Regions from separate parts of the Billgrantia sp. NRB1 genome, predicted to be linked through region 1. Evidence: predicted binding sites of a transcription regulator. Region 1 holds the regulator's gene; the other holds the start of a gene.

The links. Region 1 encodes LexA, which represses DNA repair genes until DNA is damaged. Its sites were predicted from a motif close to TACTGTNTANNTANACAGTA; they were not measured.
Region 2: the regulator LexA is predicted to act here: its motif matches at 1,740-1,759, upstream of recN (DNA repair protein RecN).

What each region holds. Positions count from the first base shown of each region.
Region 1 is NZ_CM167783.1:1,875,813-1,879,217, forward strand. Features, by position in the region: gene ACZIYR_RS08530 (energy-coupling factor ABC transporter permease) at 1-79, shown strand, start outside; gene dinB (DNA polymerase IV) at 292-1,347, opposite strand; gene lexA (transcriptional repressor LexA) at 1,388-2,032, opposite strand; gene ACZIYR_RS08545 (TetR/AcrR family transcriptional regulator) at 2,238-2,903, shown strand; gene ACZIYR_RS08550 (L,D-transpeptidase family protein) at 2,906-3,405, shown strand, end outside.
Region 2 is NZ_CM167783.1:3,936,726-3,940,130, forward strand. Features, by position in the region: gene dnaK (molecular chaperone DnaK) at 1-821, opposite strand, end outside; gene grpE (nucleotide exchange factor GrpE) at 953-1,585, opposite strand; gene recN (DNA repair protein RecN) at 1,812-3,405, shown strand, end outside.

The DNA.
Region 1 (3,405 bases):
GCTGCTGAGCATCCTGATGGTCTATCACCCCAGCTGGGTCGCGACCTTCAACGACCATCGCTATATCGATACGAAATAGGGGCGAGATATTAGGTTCATCGCATTTTAGTGTGGACATGTTTGGCAGGTTTTATGGTGGGAGGCCGGCTCTGCCGGGCGAAGGCGCCGCAGGCGCCCCATGGGTAGCGCTGCGCGCTACTTCGCGAGCTGAAGCTCCCTCCCACAGGGCTAGTTCACGCCAGTCCGCGAGTTAGAGGCAATGCTGGCCTGTTTGCACCTTCCTGCCCGATCCTAGAGGTTCAGCGCCAGCTGGCGACGGGCGCCCTCGGGCACCAGTCGCACCCCCACCCCAAGCAGGCGCACCGGGCGCTCGCGGCGTGCCCAGGCCTGGTCTAGCAGGGCGCTGAACGTCTCGAGCGCCGGGAGGGCCCCGCGCCCCTCCAGCGTCGTCAGGCCGAAGTCGTCGAAGCGAACCTTGACGAAGAGTCCCGCCAGCGGAGGGTGCCCGTGACGGGCGAGGCGCGCCTTCAGGCGCTCGCACAGCGGCGCCAGGGCGGCATGGCAGTGGGCGAGGTCGGGCAGGTCCTGGGCGAAGGTGGTCTCGACGCTGACCGATTTGCGCTCGCGCTCGAGGCGCACGGGGCGGTCGTCGATGCCGCGGGCCAGTTCGAAGAGTCGGCGTCCGAACTTGCCAAATTCCTGAACCAGCTGGGTCAGCGGCAGACGCTGCAGGTCGGCGCAGGTGGTGATAGAGAGCGATGCCAGTCGGGCCGCCGTGGCGGGGCCTACCCCGTGCAGCCGGGTCACCGGCAGGTCGTGCAGAAAGGCGTCGACGCCCTCCGGGGGGATCACGGTGAGACCGTCGGGCTTGTCCCAGTCGCTGGCAATCTTGGCCAGGTACTTGGTGGGGGCGGCGCCCACTGAGACCGTGATGCCGGTGCGGGCCAGGCACTGCGCTTTGAGCCACTGGGCCATCCAGGTGGCGCTGCCGGAAAAGCGTGTGACCTCGGTGACATCGAGAAAGGCTTCATCCAGCGACAGCGGCTCCACCAGGGGGGTGAGTTCGTGGAAGATGCCCTGGATCTGCTGGGAGACTGCCCGGTAGCGCTCGAAGTCGCCGGGCAGCAGCGTCAGTTGCGGGCAGAGCCGCAGCGCCCGGGCCGTCGGCATGGCGGAGTGAATGCCGAAAGCGCGCGCGGGATAGTTGCAGGTGGCGATCACCCCGCGCCGCTCGGCGCTGCCCCCGATGGCCAGCGGGATGTCGCGAAGGCGGGGGTCGTCGCGCATCTCCACCGCGGCGTAGAAGCAGTCGCAGTCGGCGTGGAGGATCTTGCGACTTTGATTCATCGAAACGCCAGCCAATTCAAGACGCATCGAAGCCAGCTTCTTACCCCAGGGCCTGGCCGTTGCCGCCGCGAATCACCCCAACCCCGATACCCTCGATCTCCAGCGGCTGATGGCGCAGGTCCACTTCGATGGGCGGGAAGTCGGGATTCTCAGCGGCCAGGGTGACGCGGTGGCCCTGACGTTGAAAGCGCTTGACCGTGACCTCGTCATCGAGCCGGGCCACGACGATTTGGCCGTCGCGCACCCGCTCGGTGCGATGTACGGCCAGCAGGTCCCCCTCGAGGATGCCGATCTCCTTCATCGAGAGGCCTCGGACCTTGAGCAGGTAGTCGGCCCGGGGCGTGAAGAACTCCGGCGGCAGGGGGCAGTAGCGATCGATATGCTCGGCGGCCAGGACCGGGCTGCCAGCGGCGACTTCGCCGATGATCGGCAGGCCCTCTCCGCTGGGCTCGGGGTTCGATTCGGTCTCCTGGGCGGGCAGGCGAATCCCGCGAGAGGTGCCGCGGATGACCCGGATCACGCCCTTGCGCTCCAGGGCCCGCAGGTGTTCTTCGGCGGCGTTGGGGGAGCGAAAGCCCAGCGCACGGGCGATCTCGGCTCGGGTGGGGGGGTAGCCGAAGTCGTTCATGGTCTTGACGATGAAGTCATAAACATTCTGCTGGCGGGCGGTGAGGGGGCGTGTCATGCGACCTCCGGATGAACGTATCGTGCTCTATTGTGAAAGTATACAGCATGGAGGTTCATCCAGTAAAAGTCGCGTGTCATGGCAGGCTGGTTCCAGCCTTCTAGTCGTTTCAAACAGCAGGCTTGGGAGCCGAATTGAGAAAGTCCCGCGCTTCACGTAGGATGCAGCTACGTTTAAAACATCCGTTTCCAGCGGAGCCTGAGCGATGGCCCAAACCGATACCGTCACCCGGATTCTCGATACCGCCGAGGTCCTGTTTGCAGAGCGCGGCTTCGCCGAAACCTCGCTGCGGACCATCACCAGCAAGGCCAGGGTCAATCTGGCCGCGGTGAACTACCATTTCGGCTCCAAGAAGTCGCTGATCCAGGCGGTCTTCGCGCGTTACCTTGACCCTTTCACGGAGCGCTTCCATCGGGCCCTTGACGAGCTCGAGGCGCGCCACGCCGGTCAGGTCATTCCGCTGGAGCTGCTGCTGGAGACCATGGCCCGCACGGTGCTGGAAGTCCCCGCGGAGCGCAACAGCCTCAAGGTGTTCATGAAGCTGCTGGGGCTGGCCTATAGTCAGGCCCAAGGCCATCTGCGCCGCTATATCCAGCAGGAGTATGGCGGCGTCTTCACGCGCTTCACCGAACTGGTACGCCAGGCAACGCCGGAGCTGCCCGACGCCGAACGTTTCTGGCGGCTGCACTTCGTGCTGGGTACCGTCATCTTCACGCTGTCCGGCCTGGATGCGCTGCGCGATATCGCCGAGAAGGACTATCAGGAACATGTCACGGTGCGCGACCTCATTCGCCGCCTGCGCCCGGTGGTGGTGGCGGCCATGAAGGCGCCGCTACCTCCCGCGCCGGCGGTGCACGCCGAGGCCGGCTGAGCATGCGGACGCCGCGCCTGTCGGAGCTCCCGCCGGAAGGGGTGTGGCTCGAGGTCGATGTCGCCGAGCAGCGCCTGGTGGTCTGGCAGGGCGAGCGTACGGTTGCCGAATGGCCGGTCTCCACGGCGCTGGCGGGGACCGGTCAGGCCGAGGGCAGTGGCGCGACACCGCTTGGCTGGCACTATATCCGTGCCGCCATCGGTGCCGATCAGCCGGCCGGCAGCGTGTTTCGCGGTCGCCGGCCCACCGGCGAAGTGTTCTCGGCGTCCCTGGCCGCCGAGCATCCCGAGCGCGACTGGATCCTCACCCGTATTCTTTGGCTGTGCGGCCTGGAGCGAGGCGTCAACCGCGGCGGCAGCGTCGACAGCCAGCGTCGCTATATCTACCTGCACGGTACGCCGCCGAGCGAACCCATGGGCGTGCCGCGCTCCCACGGCTGCATCCGCCTGCGGGACAAAGCGCTGCTGGCGCTCTTTGCCCTGGCGCCCCCCGGTACGCCCGT
Region 2 (3,405 bases), 2.1 Mb from region 1:
GAGAGCTCGATCTTGGCCTTCTCGGCGGCTTCCTTGAGGCGCTGCATGGCCAGGTTGTCGCCGGAGAGGTCGATGCCGCTGTCGCTCTTGAACTGATCCACCAGGTAGTTGATCAGGTGCATGTCGAAGTCTTCGCCACCCAGGAAGGTGTCGCCGTTGGTGGCCAACACCTCGAACTGGGTCTCGCCGTCGACGTCGGCCACCTCGATGATGGAGATATCGAAGGTGCCGCCGCCCAGGTCGTAGACCGCGATGGTCTTGTCGCCGCGGGCCTTGTCCATGCCGTAGGCCAGCGCCGCCGCGGTGGGCTCGTTGATGATGCGCTTGACCTCGAGGCCGGCGATACGGCCGGCGTCCTTGGTGGCCTGACGCTGGCTGTCGTTGAAGTAGGCCGGCACGGTGATGACCGCCTCGGTGACTTCCTCACCCAGGTAGTCTTCCGCGGTCTTCTTCATCTTCTTCAGCACTTCGGCGCTGACCTGCGGCGGTGCCAGCTTCTTACCCTTCACCTCGACCCAGGCGTCGCCGTTGTCGGCCTCGGTGATGGCGTAGGGCACCATCTTGATGTCCTTCTGGACGACGTCGTCCTTGAAGCGACGGCCGATCAGCCGCTTGATCGCGTACAGGGTGTTCTGGGGGTTGGTGACCGCCTGGCGCTTGGCTGCCTGGCCCACCAGCGTCTCGCCGTCGTCGGTATAGGCGATGATGGAGGGCGTGGTGCGCGCGCCCTCGGCGTTCTCGATCACCTTGGCGCTGTCGCCGTCGAGCACGGCCACGCAGGAGTTGGTGGTCCCCAGGTCAATACCGATGATGCGTCCCATAGGAAATCCTCGAAAAGTCGTTGCTTGAATTCGTCTCTGCGGCGCTTGCCGCGGGGTTGTCGTCTATCTGGGGGGCGGCGCCTGACTTTTCAAGTCCCGCCGCACAAGTCCCTTGATTCGCCGGCGGCGGCTCAGCCCGCCGCCTGGCTGACCACCACCATGGCCGGGCGCACCAGGCGACCGTTGAGCAGGTAGCCCTTCTGGATCACTTCCATCACGCTGTTGGGCTCGAGCTCGGGATTGGGCACCATGGCCATCGCCTCGTGGTACTGGGGGTCGAAGGGCTCGCCGGCCGGGTCGACCGTCTCGACGCCGAACTTGCCCAGCACGTCGCGCTGAAGCTTCAGCGTCATGGCCACGCCCTCGCGATGGGTTTCGCTGGCGTCCTCCTCCATGGCATCCAGCGCCTTTTCCAGGCTGTCCACCACCGGCAGCAGCTCCTTGACGAACTTCTCCAGGGCGAACTTACGCGCCTTCTCGGCCTCCTGCTCGGCGCGACGGCGCACGTTCTGCGCCTCAGCGGCGGCGCGCAGCGCCTGGTCCTTGGCCTCGGCCACGCTCTGCTCGAGCTCTTCGACCCGAGCCGCCAGCACTTCGGCCTCGGGGTTGGCGCCCTCGGTATCGAAGGTTTCGCCCTGCTCTTCGACCAGGCCCTCGAGCTCCTCCTGGGCCAGGCGGCTCTCGGCCTCCTGCTCGGGGGTCTCGCTCTCCTGTTCGTGACGAGCCAGCTCGTCATCCAGCGGGGTCTGAGGTTCTTTGGCCATGGGCATCTCCTGAAACGCTAGGTCGGCCCGCGGGCCGCGCATGATTCGGGGTGGCAATCACGTTGCAATCTGCCGGCTATATGGGGGCCATGGCGACAATCTCAAGGGATGGGCAGCGAGGATGGCACCGCGTGCATTGAGCGCCGCCCTGGACTACTGTATAAAAACTCAATATCCGTGTATGGATATCCAGCTACGCCGTTCAGCCAGCGCCGGGAGGAGAATGATGCTGACTCAGCTAGCCATTCGTGACTATGCCATCGTCGACACCCTTGACCTGGAGCTGGCCGGCGGCATGACCGCCATCACCGGGGAAACCGGCGCCGGCAAGTCGATCCTGCTCGGCGCCCTGGGGCTGTGCCTCGGCGAGCGCGCCGACGCCGGCAGCGTTCGCCACGGCGCCGAGCGCGCCGACCTCAGCGCCCGCTTCGATATCGCCGCGCTGCCCGCCGCCCGCGCCTGGCTTGCCGAGCGCGAGCTGCCCGACGACGACTGCCTGCTGCGCCGCACGGTTAGCGCCGCCGGCCGCTCCCGGGCCTGGATCAACGGCCAGCCGGCTACCATCGCCGACCTCAAGGCGCTGGGCGAGCATCTGGTGGAAATTCACGGCCAGCACGCCCACCAGGCGCTGCTGCGCGAGGAGACGCACCTGCGCCTGCTCGACGACTTCGCCGGTCAGCGCCAGGCGGTGGCCGAGCTGGCCGAGACCTTTCGCCGCTGGCAACAGGCGCGCCGGCGCCTCAAGCGGCTGGCGGAGAGCGGCGACGAGGCCCAGGCCCGTCGCCAGCTGCTGCGCTACCAGGTCGAGGAGCTCGACGGCCTGGCCCTGGGCGATGACGAGCTGGAGGGGCTGGAGCAGGAGCAGGAGCAGCTGGCCCACGCCGAGGAGACCCTGCGTGAGGCGCAGTTCGCCACCGACTGCTGCGACCACGACGAGGGCGGCGCCCTGTCGCTGCTGCACCAGGCCACCAGCCGGCTCTCCGCGCTGCCCGGCCACCAGCAGGGCAGCCTGGCCGAGGCCCTGGCCATGCTGGGCGAGGCGCGCATTCAGGTAGAGGAGGCGGCCCGCGAGCTGCAGCGCTTCGTCGATACCACCGAGTTGGACCCAGAGCGCCTGGCCTTTGTCGAGGCGCGCCTGGGCGAGGTCCATCGCATCGCCCGCAAGCACCACGTGATGCCCGAGGAGCTCCCCGCCCTGCATCGCCGGCTCGGCGAGGAGCTCGAGGGGCTGGAAGGCGGCGACCAGGACCTCGAGACCCGGCGCGCCGAGGTCGAGGCCCTGCGCGACGCCTGGCGCGACCAGGCCCGCCGCGTGGGCGAGGCCCGTCGCAAAGCCGCCAAGCGCTTCGGCAAGGCGGTCCAGGAGCAGCTGACCTTCCTGGCCATGGGCAAGGCGCGCTTCGAGGTAGAGGTGGAAGGGCTCGACACCCCCCAGGCGGAGGGGCTGGACGCCGTGCGCTTCCTGATCAGCGCCAACCCCGGGCAGCCGCCGCGCCCGCTGACCAAGGTCGCCTCGGGCGGCGAGCTGTCACGCATCAGCCTGGCGATCCAGGTAGTGGCCGCCCGTCATTCGACCATTCCCAGCCTGGTGTTCGACGAGGTGGACGTGGGCATCTCCGGGGCCACGGCGGAGATCGTCGGCCAGCTGCTGCGCCGGCTGGGCGAGGGTGGCCAGGTGATGACGGTGACCCACTTGCCCCAGGTGGCGGCTCAGGCCCACCACCACTTGCACATCGAGAAGCAGGCCAGGCGCGATGCCACCCTGACCCGCATGGCGCTGCTGGACGAGGCCGGCCGGGTCAGCGAGCTGGCGCGGATGC